Regions from separate parts of the Auritidibacter ignavus genome, predicted to be linked through region 3. Evidence: riboswitches for the same ligand, from Rfam matches in the RefSeq annotation. Region 3 holds a riboswitch; each other region holds the start of a gene.
The links. Region 3 has a riboswitch for S-adenosylmethionine ahead of QDX22_RS10410 (LLM class flavin-dependent oxidoreductase). Riboswitches for the same ligand answer to the same signal wherever they lie in the genome.
Positions count from the first base shown of each region.

Region 1: linked by a shared signal. The riboswitch ahead of QDX22_RS07125 (flavin reductase family protein) and the one ahead of QDX22_RS10410 (LLM class flavin-dependent oxidoreductase) in region 3 are both predicted to bind S-adenosylmethionine.
Region 2: linked by a shared signal. The riboswitch ahead of QDX22_RS00975 (O-acetylhomoserine aminocarboxypropyltransferase/cysteine synthase family protein) and the one ahead of QDX22_RS10410 (LLM class flavin-dependent oxidoreductase) in region 3 are both predicted to bind S-adenosylmethionine.
Region 4: linked by a shared signal. The riboswitch ahead of QDX22_RS09580 (OsmC family protein) and the one ahead of QDX22_RS10410 (LLM class flavin-dependent oxidoreductase) in region 3 are both predicted to bind S-adenosylmethionine.

Region 1 covers NZ_CP122564.1:1,555,073-1,559,092, reverse strand. The annotation lists gene QDX22_RS07145 (MFS transporter) at 1-172, shown strand, start outside; gene QDX22_RS07140 (hypothetical protein) at 191-1,465, opposite strand; gene QDX22_RS07135 (cold-shock protein) at 1,523-1,735, opposite strand; gene QDX22_RS07130 (RNA-binding S4 domain-containing protein) at 1,850-2,245, opposite strand; gene QDX22_RS07125 (flavin reductase family protein) at 2,238-2,786, opposite strand; SAM riboswitch class IV at 2,845-2,965, opposite strand; gene QDX22_RS07120 (alpha/beta hydrolase) at 3,035-3,307, opposite strand; gene QDX22_RS07115 (alpha/beta hydrolase) at 3,313-3,822, opposite strand; gene QDX22_RS07110 (flavin-containing monooxygenase) at 3,879-4,020, opposite strand, start outside.
Region 2 covers NZ_CP122564.1:221,371-225,390, forward strand. The annotation lists gene QDX22_RS00965 (hypothetical protein) at 663-791, shown strand; gene QDX22_RS00970 (Rib/alpha-like domain-containing protein) at 815-1,534, shown strand; SAM riboswitch class IV at 1,853-1,970, shown strand; gene QDX22_RS00975 (O-acetylhomoserine aminocarboxypropyltransferase/cysteine synthase family protein) at 2,013-3,467, shown strand; gene QDX22_RS00980 (cystathionine gamma-synthase) at 3,464-4,020, shown strand, end outside.
Region 3 covers NZ_CP122564.1:2,292,351-2,296,370, reverse strand. The annotation lists gene QDX22_RS10415 (BCCT family transporter) at 1-1,403, shown strand, start outside; gene QDX22_RS10410 (LLM class flavin-dependent oxidoreductase) at 1,498-2,907, opposite strand; SAM riboswitch class I at 2,920-3,017, opposite strand; gene QDX22_RS10405 (acyl-CoA dehydrogenase family protein) at 3,115-4,020, opposite strand, start outside.
Region 4 covers NZ_CP122564.1:2,113,019-2,117,038, forward strand. The annotation lists gene QDX22_RS09575 (MATE family efflux transporter) at 1-985, shown strand, start outside; gene QDX22_RS09580 (OsmC family protein) at 982-1,575, opposite strand; SAM riboswitch class I at 1,583-1,665, opposite strand; gene QDX22_RS09585 (hypothetical protein) at 1,737-2,372, shown strand; gene QDX22_RS09590 (hypothetical protein) at 2,549-3,013, shown strand; gene QDX22_RS09595 (thiamine pyrophosphate-dependent enzyme) at 3,226-4,020, shown strand, end outside.

The DNA of each region.
Region 1 (4,020 bases), 740 kb from region 3:
TAACCGTGTTGGACAAGTCCTCATCCCGCTGGTGGCCGGGCTGGTGGCGACTCCCTGGGGTCCGGCCGGTGGGATCTGGTGCGCCAGTGCGCTCTTGCTGGTCTCCGCTACCGAACGACTGGGATTGAGACGATGGGGACCAGATCCCGATGAACGCGACCGCGATAACTAACGAGTGCGCTCCAGGCTGTTACGTAGCCTGGGTTTCATTGCCGGGACCGTGGTCGCGGTGGCGGGAGGCTATCACGAAGTAGACCACCGTTGAGGCCACGACCAGTAGCCCCAGGGTCAGTACGATCCAGACCCAGGTCTGTGAGTTCTGACGGGTCAGCGGGACTGTTTCTTCGCTCTGCTCAGCCTGTTCGTTCAATTGCTTTTGTTCACGTTCTTCGACGGAGTTCTCAATCTCGTCCCAGGACATCGCCGGCGCTGTCGAACGTTGCTCAGAGGGCTCGACATAGGCGCCCTGTGGCGGGCGTCGTAAGGCTGCGCCCTGATCCGATCCGAGGCCAAAGGCATCGTGGATGACTCCGGTGGGTCCGGAGGCGACATAACCCCTCCCCTCCGGGACGTCCTCGGGGCTCGGAGTTTGCTTGATGTCGGGCTCACCGCCACCCGTGTCGCGGGCCCCACCGGAGCCGTCTGGTTGCTCGGCGCCGGGCTGAGGGGGCCCGCCGGGTTGCTGGGGTTGACCCGGTTGGTGCGGTTCTCCAGGTTGTGGTGGCTGTTCCGGTTGCGCGGGTTCTTCCGGTTGGTCGGGTTGGCCCGGTCTCGGGGTGTTAGGAGGAGCATCAGGTTGCTGTCCTCCAGAATCACCCGGCCTGGTTCCTGGTCCGGGACTGGAAGTGGGGGAAGGGTCCTGGCCGGGGGAGGGAGGCGACGTAGCACTTGGCGATTGACTGTCGGACGGAGCGAAGGGGCCCACGGTGACCGAACACGTGGTGATAACCTCGTCGTCGCGGGTGACCTGCAGATTGAGCTCTTCCTGGCGGAGGTCACTGCCTTTGGGCCAGTAGACCACACGGGAGTCAGTGATCTGTACCGTCCCGGTGATAGCGGGTGGAGCGTGGCTGATCTCGTCACCCTCAGCTAGCCCGGTGAAGGTAATCGTGACCGGGGCCTTAGTGGTCGAGGTCGACCGACAGGTGATCTCGTCGTCGGGATCAGCTGGGGGTGATTCGGTGGTCTCGTGACTGCTCGGCTCGCTCGTGGGAGAGGACGGCTCATTAGGTGAAGACTGCTCTGTCGGTGAGGCAGAGTCATCGACCAGCTCGGTGGTCGGCGAGCCGGTCCCGGGCTGCAGACGGGGCTCGCCACTGGGGGTGCTGGGTTGCTGTGTCGCACCGGGTGTCTCGGTGGGCGCAGAGGTGGCTGGAAGCGTCGTGAGCGTGAGGGGAGCAACGAGGGAGGCGAGGCAGAGTGGCGTGAGCGCAACGAGACGCCACGACGATTTCACCGTGCGCATTCTCACTCCTTGGGGCTCTCAAATCGGTGTGACCCGGTAGGTCTGCTGGCTAAGTTCTTATGGCATTCCGGATAGTGCGCGGACTTGTCGTGCTTGAAGCCCTCGGTCGGAGGGCTCAAGATCAAATTCTACGCGTTGACCTTCAAGAAGTTTCTTGAATCCTTCATGGTCAATAAATTTATAGTGTACGAACACGTCATCGTTTTGGTCGGACGTAATAAAACCAAAGCCCTTTTCGGCGTTGAACCAACGAACAGTGCCTTGAGGCATGGCCGAGTACTCACTCCCTGCTGCGTGCCACAGCGTTGTCTCCAGACGTCACGGATCTGCACGACGTCAATTCAGGGACTATTCTAGCCAGAATGTGAGCCAGTATTGGTGTGATTAGCGGGAGGAATAGCCACGTAACTTATCTAGTTGGCGACGTTCTTTCTTGGTCGGTCGCCCGGTTCCGCGTTCGCGATAGGGTACGGCAAGTAAGTGTCGCGGTATGGGTTCTGGAGAGTGGTCAACATAGTGTTGGACGGCCACCGGGGCCCCAACGCGTCGGGAGAGCAAACCGGTGACTTCGAGAATGCGTTCGCGACCGGGTTGACGGAAGCTCACGGTATCGCCGACGTGGACTTTTTGGGAGGGTTTGACGGATTCACCGTCAATTTTCACGTGCCCGCCTTTGCATGCTGCGGTGGCTGCCGAACGAGTTTTATACATCCGCACCGACCAGAGCCAGACGTCGATGCGCACCGCTGAGGGATGACCAGTGGCAGTGGAGTTACTCATTGCCTTCGGCAGTCTTCAGATCTCGGAAAGCTCGGCGGTGTCGCACCAACGGTGAGGTTTGCTCGGTGCTGGAGGCCAGACCGTGGACTTCGAGAAGGACAATGTGGTGGTCGCCAGCTGGCAATTCGGCGTAGACGGAGGTGTCCAACCACTGGGCGGCTCCCTGAAGAAAAATAGAACCGCGTTCGGAATAGCGCAAGTCCAATCCGGCAAACCGGTCCTTACTGCGTGAAGCCAGCTGGGCGCAGATGTGAGATTGGCGTGACCCCATGATGGAGACACCGATGTGATCGGCTTCCCGCATCCGGGGCCAGGTGCGGGAGTGGTTCTGAATGGCAAAAGACACCAGAGGCGGTTCCACGGAGACACCGACGGTGAAGGAGGTGGCCACCAAACCTTCTTTAACCCCTTGAGCGTATCCGGCTAACGCCACGACGCCGGTGGGGTACTGTTCCAGGGCGTGACGCAAATTGTGAGGTGAGATGTCCTGAGTGAGGTCGGCACGTAACTCCGAAAATACGTCAAAGCTGGTCGCGGTCATCACAAACTCTCTGTGTTTTGTGTGCGCCCCGAATTCCCCGAAGATGAGCTAAACTCGGACGCGGTACTTGCCACTGTGGGGTATCCACAGGACCGAATCGTCACCTGGAGCACCCCACTACTCGCGAAGAGGGTTGCCGTTCCATCAGCCAGGGCTGTCAACGATGGAAACTCGTGATTCACGTTGTCTCAATGATCTTTAGCTTAGGCATTGAAGCCTGTGGGGTCAATTCGATAGGTCACGTGATGTCATGCGTGGTCAGGGTTCGGTTCCTGGCACTCCAGCGGGTGCGTCACCCGCTGGATAAACAGGCAAGCGTCGTCCAGCACCTCATCAGCCACGGGATATTTGCTCCCGGAGGTGAAGATCCCGTGGGGGACCCCGTGTAGGTGCCGGAATTGCACATCGACCCCAGCCTGGACCAGAGAGTGAGCGTAGGTGACGCCATCGGCGACGAGAGGGTCCAAGTCAGTCGAAACGATAACTGCCGGGCAACAGTGGGGCCCAATCTCTGCGTGCAGGGGGCTCAGCCGTGGATGAGATGTGATGTCGGGGTCGCTGATGTAGAGGGAGACAAACTAGTCCATTGTGTCATCGACGAGGGGGAGGCCTTCGGTGAAGATGCCACGGGGTCAAAAGGTAGTGCTCCAGCCTCTCGGACCCACTCACAGACGGTCACCACATCGTTGAACGCGGCCGGGAATTTGTGCTCTGGTGCCCGACGGTAATCCACCGCGATGACAGGGTAACCGGTCCGGACCGCCAGTTGCCGGCGCAAGCCGTCGTGGGTGTCGAGGCTACCCATGACCCAGCCCCCGCCGTGTGCGAAGAGCGCTACCGGACTCGCTGCCGAGGCATCGGTGCGGGGTTCGTAGTATCGGGCCGTGATGCCGTTGACCTGGAATTCGTCGACCGATGCAACGGGAACTTGGTCAAAACCGACGGCCGCACAGTTTTTTTCGTAGGTCTCACGAAGTTCAGGAATAGCGAGCAAGTGAAAGGGTTGAGCTCGGCCTTCCCGGAACGGGCCCAGCACCTTGCGAGCCTCGGATGAAACCTAGCGTGCTTTGTAGCGGTCGTGGTGAGCCATAGCTATACCACCGTGTAGTCCTGGAAGTGCGGAGTCTTGAGGGCAACCCGGTAGTCTTCGACGGTGCTACTCCAATTGTTCGTGACGCGCCCTTCGGAGTTCTTGAACCAGGAGGAACAATCAGCGGAATAGGACGAAGCCTCG
Region 2 (4,020 bases), 570 kb from region 3:
GCGGTTGAGATCAGTGTGACCGCAGAAACGAGACCAACATGCCTGCTACCCTGCAGGAAAGGCGCCACCGGGTTTGCTCAGCGCACCGGAAAACGCGTCCATCGATCATTCTCGGTACCAGCGTGTTGACCTGTGGGCTTCTGGGTGCCGGTGTGCCCGTGGTGACCGCAATCCCGATCCCGCCCCTGGCTAACACCCCCGTGCAGGATGCACACCACAATGGGGTGGGCACCGCCGACGTGGCTCACCAATTCTCGAGTGCGCCCACACCGAGCCAGGAGTTGCACTGGCCCCAGACACGACCCGATGGTGCGACACAATCCGGACTCGTGGTGCATCACCCTGGCCGGGGAATCCCCGTCGAAGAATTCACAGGATCTCAGCCCCTGGCGTTCCCAGCACGTCACACACGGACACCACGAGCCCAGCCACGGTTCGGGAACGTTTCCAGAATCCCTACCTCGATACCGGCTACATGATGACCCGCGCGCCACGCGCGGGCGAGACTCTGACCGCGATCTTAGATGACTGGGTTGATGAACGTGATGCGACCTCGTCGGAGACGTTGAGGCAGAATTCCCGCCTGCGGATTGGAACGGGTGGTGAGCCCCCGACTACTCCCAGGATCCCTCGGAGAAGTTCCCTATCAGTGCGAAGCACCGATGCATAACTGGGAGCCGGTGACGGTCAAAGCCGGCGGAGATGATGCAAAGACCAATGATATCGGTGATAAACCGGCCCCGAATAGCGCCGTGAAGTACACGCCGGATGCCCCGAAGGACTTCCTGTGACGGTTAATCCGGAGAATGGTGAGGTGACCGCAACGGCAGACAGCACGGTCGAGCCGGGCTCCTATACCGTTCCGATTCAGCGCACCTTTGGTGATGGTCACCCTGATGAACTTCAGGTTAAGGTTATCGTGGCTCAAGTCCCTGTCTACGAGCCCATCACCGTAGCGATGAACGAGGAAGCGACCGTTGCGGTGCCACGCGGAAACGATGGCAACCCGTTGCCCGACGGCACCACCGTCGATGTCGACGGAGAGTGGCCACAGTGGGCCGCACTGCAACAGGATGGTTCCATTGCCGTCGCACCCACCCCACAGAACGCCGAACCGCGGGAGTATACCGTGCCGGTGACGATTACCGTCACGTCTGCGAGCGAGCAGTATGGTCCGGGATATGAGGCGGTCACCACTGCACCGGGTGGAACGGTTGCGGCCCCACAAACCGTCGAGCCGCAACTGCCAGAGGGGACTCGATTTGCAATCGACGAGTCATTTACCGTCCCAGACGACTGGGAGATCTCGCTTGATGAGACCACGGGAACCATCACGTACCGTGCGCCTGAGAACGCCGTGGACGAGGACAAAAGCGGTGGATCCGGAACCGCAACGGAGGGTGCTGCACCGAACAAGCGCCGCTTGGATGAGCAGTCTGGTGCAACTGGCTCTGGTTCGTCCTCAGACGTGGCGACTACCGGTACCGGAAACATCTTGGCCATTGCCGGCCTGGCTGTGGGCTCGATTGTGTGAGGAACCATTTTCGTCCCGGTGCGCAACCGCCGGGTGCACTAAGCGTCACCTGATCGTCGAATAACGACGGCACGGAAGACACACCGCGACGCTGGCCGCGTGGGGAAAGAACCCGGCGCGGCCAGCGTCGTCATAATGTGAGATATTCACGGTAATGAAGGTTTGACGACAGAATATGACGGGTCCTCCACCCGGTGCTTTGACCACTATCAGGGCGATTTTTAAAGTGTCTTTCAGAGTGGGTGGCGGTAGCGGAGGTTGAGACCAAATTCGTTAGACCAACCACTCCTCGAAAACAAGTAGAATACTTTGACAAAGGATCACGAGAACCGGTTCAACAAGCTCTGACTGGCCGGTCGGCAACCCTTTCCGCTGTGACGGGGTGCCTCAGATGATGATCCGGTCTTCAGCACACCGCTGGAGGCAAGCACGGCGTGCCCAGCACTGGCAGACACGCCCTAGTATCAAGGGGGACGTTATGTCTACTACCAGTCACTTTTCTGCCGAAGACTCTGAGGGCCCATGTCAATCCGGGTTTAGTACCCAACAAATTCACGCGGGCCGTATCCCGGATGAATCCATTCGTCCTGTACGCGAACCAGTCTATGTTTCAGCTGCCTTCGGATTCGATTCTTTCGCCCAAGCCCGTGAAGTCTTCGCCCAACGTCAACCTGGACTGACCTATTCCAGAACTGGAAATCCCACGGTTGGATTGCTGGAACGGCGACTTGCCAGCCTGGAAGACGGAGTCGGGGCGGTCGCCACCGCGTCGGGCCAGGCCGCCATCACGCTGAGTGTGCTGGCCCTGGCAGGACGGTCCTCGCAAAGCCCAGACGGTCAACCCCATCCGGAGGCTCCGGCCGGCCACGTGGTGGCTTCAAACCGTATCTATGGTGGCACCGCTGACTTGCTCAACGACAGCCTGGCGGAAGCCGGGATCACCACCACCTGGGTCAATCCGCACGATCCCCAGCAGTGGGAGGAAGCGATCACCGAACGCACGCGGGTCTTTGTGGTCGAATCCATTGCCAACCCACACGCAGACCTGCCGGATATCCCGGCCTTGGCAGAAGTTGCTCACCGGCACGGGGTGGCACTGATTGTCGACAATACCCTGGCGACACCGTATTTGCTCCAACCTGCTCGTCTGGGTGCTGACCTCGTGGTGCACTCGGTGACCAAATACTTGGTCGGAAACGGTTCCTCTCTCGGAGGAGCGGTCATTGTCACGGACAATTTCCATCCCTCACAACGTCCAGAGCTATGGCCACAGCTGACCACACCACGCCCTCGTTTTGGTCCTCAGTCCTTGGTGGAGAAATACGGGGAGGCAGGCTCTGTGCTGCATCTGCTTCGAGCACAGTTGCTCAACGACGTGGGACCGGTGCTATCGGCGTTGAACGCCCAGCAGGCTTTGGAGGGTATTGAAACGCTCGACCTGCGGTTGCCCCGCCACAGCCAGACCGCTACGGAACTCGCTCGTCGACTGGAACAGCACCCCGGTGTGCGTTCGGTGAGCCACCCCTCGCTGGAATCTCACCCGAATAAAGACATTGCGGAACGAGACTTCACGCGGGGGACGGGAGCGGTATTCTCTTTCGAATTGAATACCGATTCTGCCGGTGTTGAGCGGTTTTTCAATTCACTGCAGCTGTTTACCCTGGCGGTCAATCTTGGCGACTCTCGCTCCTTGATCACCCACCCGCTGACCACGACCCACTGTCGCCTTTCGGAGGAGCTTCGCATCGCTGGACAGATCAACGAGACCACCGTGCGACTGGCAGTTGGACGCGAAGATGTCGACGATTTGTGGCACGACGTCAAACAAGGGCTGGACCAGCTTGTTCAAGCAAATCAGCCCGCGTCCGAACAGGTCTGGGCAGATGCAAACACCACTAAGGCAGAAGAATCAGCAAAGGCGGCACTGTCATGACAACTCTTGATCTTCACCACAACATCCCGAGCAAGAAAAACGAAAATCCCACCCCGGGGTTCCGAACCCGAGCCATCCATGCTGGTCAAGACCCGGATCCACTGACCGGAGCGGTGATTCCACCGATCTATCAAACCTCGACGTTTGTGCAACCCGGTGTGGAAACACTACGCGCTGGCTTTGAATATTCCCGCGGCGGTAATCCCACACGGACCGGTCTCGAAGAACAGCTGGCCAAGCTCGAGGCCGGTGCTGCAGCGTTTAGTTTTGCCTCGGGCATGGCTGCTGAAGATGCTCTGTTGCGGGCGGTGCTGAAACCTGGTGCAACCGTTGTCAGCACGGCCGAAACCTACGGTGGTACACACCGACTGCTCACCCAGCTCTACGCTCGGTGGGGAGTTAATACCGTCTTCGTGAGTCCCAGCGAGCAAGACAAGCTCGCTCAGGCGGTGGAAACATACCGTCCTGACGTGGTCTGGTTGGAAACGCCCTCCAACCCGTTGCTGACCGTGGTTGATATCTCTGCCTGGGCAGAAGCAACGCATCAATATGG
Region 3 (4,020 bases):
CGCTGGGCATTGAGGCAGGTACCGACGAGGCCGCCGCGGAGGCGATGAACTTCACCTTCTATCACTTCACGTTGCACACCTGGACCATCTTCACCCTGCCGGCACTGTGCTTCGCCTACTTCATTCACAAACGCAACCTGCCCCCGCGGGTGTCCTCGATCTTCCAGCCCATTCTGGGTGAAAGAATCCACGGTCCGATCGGTAAGTTCATCGACGTGGTGGCCATCGTTGGTACCGTCTTCGGTGTTGCGGTTTCCATCGGTCTGGGTACCCTGCAGATCAACGGTGGTCTGGGTCAGCTCTTCGGTGTGCCGAACTCGGCTGGCTGGCAGCTGATCATTATCGGTGTGGTCACCGGTGTGGCTCTGCTCTCGGTGTCGCTGGGGCTGGATAAGGGCATTAAAGTGCTCTCCAACATCAACATCGTGATGGCCATCGGTCTGCTGATCTTCGTGCTCATCACCGGTTCGACCCTGTTCATGTTGCGCGGTACCTTCGAGTCCCTGGGAAGCTACCTGCACCACCTGCCCGAAATGGCGCTGTGGAACGACACCTTCGCTGATACCGGCTGGCAGAACACCTGGACCGTGTTCTACTGGGCCTGGACCATCACCTGGTCGCCGTTCGTCGGAATCTTTATCGCCCGCATTTCCAAGGGTCGCACCGTGCGTCAGTTCGTGCTCGGTGTGCTGGCTATTCCATCGGCCTTCTCCATCCTGTGGTTCGGTATCTTCGGCTACGGTTCCTTCGATATCGAGCTCAATGGCGACGGTGGGCTGGTCGAGCGCGTGGTCGACGAGGGAGACATCCCCGGCGCGCTCTTCGCCTTCCTGGAACACCACCCGTGGTCCTACCCGATGTCGATCCTGGCCATCATCCTCGTGGTGATCTTCTTCATCACCTCAGTCGACTCGGCCGCACTGGTCACCGACACCATGACCAACGGTCACGAGGACTACAACCCGCTGGGCCAACGCATCTTCTGGGCGGTGGCCATCGGTCTGATCACCGCCACCCTGCTGGTCTTCTCCGCTGAGGGCGGTCTGACTGCACTGGAACAGACCATTATCTTGGTCGGTCTGCCATTCTTCGTGATGGGCTACTTCCAGATGTACGCGCTCTACCGCGCCCTGCGTGAGGACGCCGGTGAATTGCCCCAGATCCGGACTCGCGAGTGGAAGAAAGTCCTGCCACCGGAGGAATACGCCCGTCGTGACGCCGACGATGACTTCAACACCGATGATGTGGTCGTCGAGCCCGAGGCCGAAGAACCGGCTCCGGTCATGCGCGATCCGTACCTGGATCTGGAAACGATCGAGCCCAGGGCCAAGCACGGTACCCTGGCTGCCCGCACTAGCTCGGCCCCGCTACCCAAGGTATCCAGGAAGGACCGCAACCAGTAAGGGCCGGGGCTCGCTGAGTCCCACACGGCATGAGAAAACCGGCAGGGCTTCTCCCTCAGCGGGAGAGGCCCTGCCGGTTTGTTGTCTAGCGGTCCTAGCGCTGCAAAGATCCCGGCGTGAACTGGGAACCGTGGTGGCGTTCATTGAGGTGATCGCCCTGACCAAACAGCTTCTGACGCAACGTGCCCGGAGCGTAGCCGGTCTTGTACCGCCCCAGCTTCTGCAGCTGTGGCACCACGTACTCGACGATGTCCTCGAAGGTGCCTGGGGTGACCGCATAGGCTAAATTGAACCCGTCGATATCGGTCTCATCCTGCCACTGGATCATCTTCCGGGCCACGGTCTCGCCGGAGCCGACGATGACCGGGCCGAAGCCGCCCACACCGACCCATTCGGCCATTTTGCGCACGGTCCACTCCCCGTCATCTCCCGACGCCTGCTTGAAGGTCTCCACCGTGGACTGGATCGCGTTTGATTCCACCTCACCCAGCGGCTCGTCCAGATCGAACGTGGACAGGTCCAAGCCCATCCAGCCTGACATCAGCACCAGGGCGCCTTCCACATCGGCGTAGCTGGCGTAGTCTTCAAACTTCGCCTGGGCCTCGTCATCGGTGGCTGCGGTGATCACCGTCAGCATCGCGAAGATCCGCAGATCATAGGGGTCACGGCCGGCATCCACTGCCGCCTGGCGTAGCTTTTCCACAGTCGCGCTCATCAGCTGTGGGGTGGGCGAGTTAATGAAGGAGGCTTCAGCGTGCTTACCGGCAAACGCCCGACCTCGGGTGGAGGCACCAGCCTGGAAAATCAATGGCACCCGTTGCGGGGAGGGCTCGGTGACCGCGGTGCCGGGAACGGAGAAGTACCGACCCTGGTGGTTGATATTATGCACCTTGGTCGGATCGGTGAACACCCCGGTGCCACGATCCTCGACCACCGCATCGAGCTCCCAGGAGCCATTGAGTAACTTATAGACCACGTCCATGTACTCATCGGCGTGATCGTAGCGCTCGTCGTGTTCCATCTGATCGACATTGCCCATATTGCGGGCCGCGGAGGGCAGATACCCGGTGACCACGTTCCACCCGATCCGGCCGTCGGTGAGATGATCCAAGGTCGCCAGTCGCCGAGCGAAGGGGTAGGGGTGCTCATAGGCGGTACCGGCGGTGACCCCAAAGGAGAGGTTCTCGGTCACCGCGGCCATCGCCGAGACCAGCAAGAACGGGTCGTTGACCGGCACTTGGGCCCCGGAATTCAGCGCTGCCCGGGGTGAGTCCTCAAAGACGTCGTAGGGACCGAGCACATCGGCAATAAATAGCCCATCGAACAGGCCCTTTTCCAAGATCTGGGCCAGCTTGGTCCAGTAGCCGATCGTGTTGTATTCCCGGGCGTGATCCTCCGGGTGGCGCCACAGCCCCGGGGACTGGTGCACCACGCAATTCATGTCGAAAGCGTTGAAGAAAATCTCGCGCTCACCGTTCTGGCCGGTTTCAGGGGTGGTCGACATCGAAAGATACTCCTTCCATCGGTCTTGGCATTAGCACCCGGGCACGGACCGTGGACCACGGGTTGCTGCGGCGTCAACGAGCCAAGTCTCTCAGCCACTCTGGATGGGACGAGACCATCACCTGACCTGGGGCTTTTCGACAGAATGTGGGTGAGGCAAACCGCAGTGCGAGTGGAGACCGGTTGCTACCGGGGCGTGCTGCCGGGGCTATCGGTTCTGCGCCAGATAGGTGCTGGGCACGGTTCCGTTGACTTCCCAGTCACCGACCATCCTGGCCTTGAAGACCGACGGATCATGGGTGGCCAAGGTCCGGGCGTTGCGCCAGTGCCGGTCCAGGGCCAAACCGGTGGAGGTCGCCGAGGCCCCGAGCACGTCAAAAATACCGGTGCAGACCTCCAACGCCAATGACGGGACCGTAATCGCTGCCCGCTGGGAGGCCACCAGCGTCTCGATCCACCCGGAACCGGGCTGAGTCTCTTGACGACCAGCGTCGGTGGCCTCTTGGGCTACCACGGCCTCATCCAGTTGCGCACCGATCGCGCGCACCGCTTGCTCACACAGCGCTGATTTGGCGGAGAGTTCTCCCACAATCCCCAACAGTTGATCGTCTTCGCGCGGGGTGGACCCGGTCGAGGTGTTGAAAACGCGGGTGCGCTGTTGCAACGCGGCCATCCCATCGCGCAACGCCGCCCGGGCAATACCGGCCTGCAGGGCCAGCAACGTGACCTCAAGCATCACGTTGAGAATACCCCGCCGGGAATCACCCGGCCGGTCATAAACCGCCTCGGCCAAAGCGTCTTTCATGATCAGCGATCCGGTCGCAGTCAGCCGTTGCCCAAATCCGTCCCAGTCATCACGGACTCGCACGCGGGGCTGTTTCACCGCAACCACGGCCACCGCGGACAGACAATCCTCAACGCGCACCCCCGATTCGCCATGACGGCGTCGCTGACGGGCTCGTTTCAGCGCCAAATCATGGTCACGATCCACGCCCACCATCGTCCAGGTCGAGGCCAGCGTGCCCGTGGAGTAGTACTTGGTGCCCGACACGGTGAGGTTGCCCACCTCATCGGCGCTGACTGTGGTGGGCTGGGAGACCTGATCCATCGTGGC
Region 4 (4,020 bases), 180 kb from region 3:
CGCGGTGGAGTATCTGCAGTATTCGATGATCGGGCTTCCGGCCATGACCGCTATCCTGGCCACGGTGGGCACCCTGCGGGGACTGGCCGACGCCAAAACCCCGCTGGTGGTCGCCGGTGTAGGCTTTGCGATCAACATTGCGGTCAACTACCTGCTGATCTACGTGGTCGGACTCGGCGTGATCGGCTCCGCCTTGGGCACCTCAGTGATCCAATGGGCAATGTTCTGCATCTACCTGATGATTCTCACCACCCGCTACCGGGGAAAGGGCGGTCGCCTGTTGCCCACCCTGGCGGGGCTGAAAGACACCGCCCAGATCGGGTCGTGGTTGCTGGTGCGTTCGGCAGCACTGCGTGCCGGGATTTTGGTCACAGTACTGACCGCCACACAACTGGGCGCCCCAGTGCTGGCCAGCCACCAGATGGTGATGACCATCTTCTCCACGCTGTCCTTCGCCCTGGACGCGCTGGCCATCGCCGCCCAGGCACTGGTCGGTCAGGAACTCGGCGCCAGCCACCGCCGGGAAGTTCGGGAGCTGACCCGGACGATGATCCGCTGGTCGATGGGCTTCGGGGTGATCACCGGGCTGTTGTTGGCCGGGCTGTCTGCGGTGATCCCGCGAATGTTTAGCCAAGACCCGGTCGTGATCCAGGCCGGAGCGGCCGGGCTGATGGTGTTGGCCATCGCCCAGCCGCTGGCGGGGTATGTGTTCATCCTCGACGGCATCCTGATGGGTGCCGGGGACGCCAAATACCTCGGGATCGCCTCAGTGGTTGCCTTGGCGCTCTACCTGCCGTTCATTCTGTTTCTCGGCTGGCTGGCCGCCCAGCTCGACGACGGCTCCGGGGTCGTATCGGTGGTGTTGGTCTGGGTCGGCTTCGCCGTGGTATATCTGGGCGCTCGTGCGCTGACACTGTGGTGGCGGATTCGGGGCGAGGCCTGGATCGTGTTGGGCAGTGTGGTCGGCCCGTCGCGCTCGTCCTAGGCGTCGGGGTTGGTGAGCGTCAGAAATGGTTCGGCAGCGTCCACCGGCTCATTCCGGTTGGGGACCCCCAGCGCCTGATTCACCACGGCCTCGGCATCGTGATCAACCAGCCGGTCGACGAACTGCCAGTGCACGGTCAGCTGTAGCCCTTGGGCCGCTCGCAACAGGTTGGCTGCCGGGCAAGCGTGCTCCACGTCCTGGGCGAAGGCCCGTAGTCGGTCCGCGTCGCGCACATCGGTCTGGACTAACACGGCCAAATGATAGGTGTGAAAGTGAGGTTGGACATCCCGGCCTGCCGCCAGACCACCCAAATCCTGGGAGGCATAGGAGTAGGTGTGAATGCCCTGAATCGGGATCTGGTGTGTGCCGGACTTGGCCTCAATCACCACGGAAATACACTCGTTGGTGGCCCCGAGAATGTATTCCATCGGGTTAGGCGCTGCATTCTTTCCACCGGAGGCTTCCGGCTCATCAACCAGGAAACGGTACGCACCGGTGCTCACGGTTGTTTGAGCGGAACCGTAGAACACGCCGGACACCCGGTTGGATTCAGATTCGGCCACCTGGGGCTGTTCGGTGAACGTTGTCATATTCTTGCTCCCATCGATTCTGGCATTAGCACTCGAGATAGATTGCTGCGGCGTCATGGAGCCAGATCTCTCGGCCGCTCGTGATGGACATTTATATTCTGTCATACCGGGCGCGAAGGAGAAAACTGCCGGAGAACGTTTTCTTGCCTAGAATGTCTCCCGTGACTCAGACCCAACAGCAGCCTCCGTCCAAGATCAGCCCCGACACCGCCCACCTGATTTTTCGACCGTATCTGATTCGTGCCGGGGTGGCCTTAGCCTTCGGGATCTTCTCGCTGATCTACCAAGCGCCCGACCTGATGGACTCCGGCCCTGCCTGGGTTAATGTCAGCTGCGCCATCTACCTGTTTCTCACCGGGGTGGCGATGTGGGAATTCCTGCGCCAAGAACCGGTGCCGGAGGCCATGCGCTCGCCTTTGTCGATGGCTGCGGCCGCCTGGGTGCTTGGGCCGGTTGCATTAGTTGGGGCCCAACTGTTCTCCGCCGGGGTGATGGCCACCGCGATCATCCTCAGCCTGGCCTTGCTGGTTGCCGGTATCGCTCAGCTGGTGGCCGGTGGTGGATACCGCAAAGAATTCCCCCCGGCCCGCGACTGGTTGATCCCCGGAGCCGTCGATGTGCTCACGGCGGTGGCCACCGTCATCGCGATCTTCGTCGGAGCTGACTTCCACAATCTGCTCGGTATTGTGGGCTCGGCGGCCTTTATTCACGTGGTGTTTTGCAGTATTCCCGGGGTGGGGTACTACCTCGACACCCGCCGGGCTCGTCGTCGTGGGTGGAGACCGAAAGAATCCTGACCTGCAGTGCTGGTCTGTGGTGCGCCCTGTTGTTCACTCTGAGAGGTCACGTGCGGATTCTGTCAGCATGCCGTGATTAGAATAGTCAGGTGCGCCCTGGTGCCCCACGACGTGGATCATCCGGAGCGTGCAGGCATTATGTATTGTGATCATCGAGCACCCCAGGAGCGTGAGTCGTGACTACTCAGCGCGGCCCGCAACCTCCGAACGGCCCCGAGAAGAACAAACCCCTCGGCGTTGCGGCACCCCTGATTTTCTCAGCCGTCCTCGGTTTGATCGGTGGTGTCGTGGTCACGCTGGCCTCCACCGGTGGCCTGAACAACCCCGATAGGCCCCTCCGCCTGGACCTGGGTTTGATCGCTTTCGGGGTGTTTTTCATCGTCTCCCTGCTGGTGGTCTCCTTGCTCCAGCTGGCATCACGAGACAACCCCGAACACCTTTCCGAAGGCTCCGGCATTAACCGGTCCTCGGAACAAATGCACCGTGAAGCCATGGCCAAAGCGCGGGCGAAAAAACGCGCTGAGGCCGAACGGGCCGAAGCGCAGCGCTCCCCAGCATCTCACCCGCGCGACTCAACCCCGCAGCACGCGGAGGATGCGGACCGCGAGGACCCACAGCACGGTGAGGGTCGCTCCTCCTAACGCGTTCTGTGCAACGAACGTGGTGGACATCATAGAAATGTCCCGGCATGTTCACAAAGGACTGAATCTGCCCCGGAATGTGACGGGGCGGACATCGGGTCGATGGTAGTTTGGATAGTCAAGCGAGAGATAACCGTTGTCCACCACCATGAGATCGCGGTTCATGATGAAAAAGTGTTGTAAACACATTCTGTGTGGAGCTGAGGAGCCAGATGAGCCAGAAGAAGCCTGCCGGCCACGTCATCGTTGATACGTTGGTCGCTCACGGCGTGAAACGCGTCTACAGCGTTCCAGGGGAGAGCTACCTGAACGTGCTAGACGGACTCTATGATTCACCCATTGACAATATTGTCTGTCGCCACGAGGGCGGGGCGGCCTATATGGCCGAAGCCGAGGGCAAGATGAATTCCACCCCCGGTGTGGCCATGGTGACCCGTGGTCCCGGTGCCTCGAATGCGCACGTGGGACTGCACACCGCCTGGCAGGACTCGACCCCGATGGTGCTGTTTGTTGGACTCATCCCGTTCGAACACCGCGATAAGGAAGCCTTCCAGGAATTCGATCCGCATGCCTGGTTTGACTCTGGAGCCAAGCGTGTCATGGTGCTCGACCATGCTGAGCGCGCCTCCGAGATCGTCGCCGAAGCGATGTTCGCAGCCGCCTCGGGTCGCCCCGGTCCGGTGATTGTCGGTCTGCCCGAAGATGTCATCACCCACGAGATTGACGCCCGGCTGCACCCACAGATTCCGGTGGCTGGTGGCGGTATGACCGTGGACGACTGGAAGGCACTGCACTCTGCGCTGTTGAACTCCGATAAGCCGCTATTCATCACCGGTGGGAACGACTGGAGCCACGAATCCGCTGAGGAACTAACCCGATGGCTGGAAGACCACCACATCGCCGCAGCAGCGGAATGGCGCACCGAAGGCACCATCCCCTTTGACTCACCCAGCTATGTGGGGCCAATCGGGTATGGTCGGCCCAAGCCCACCTACGATTTGCTGGAA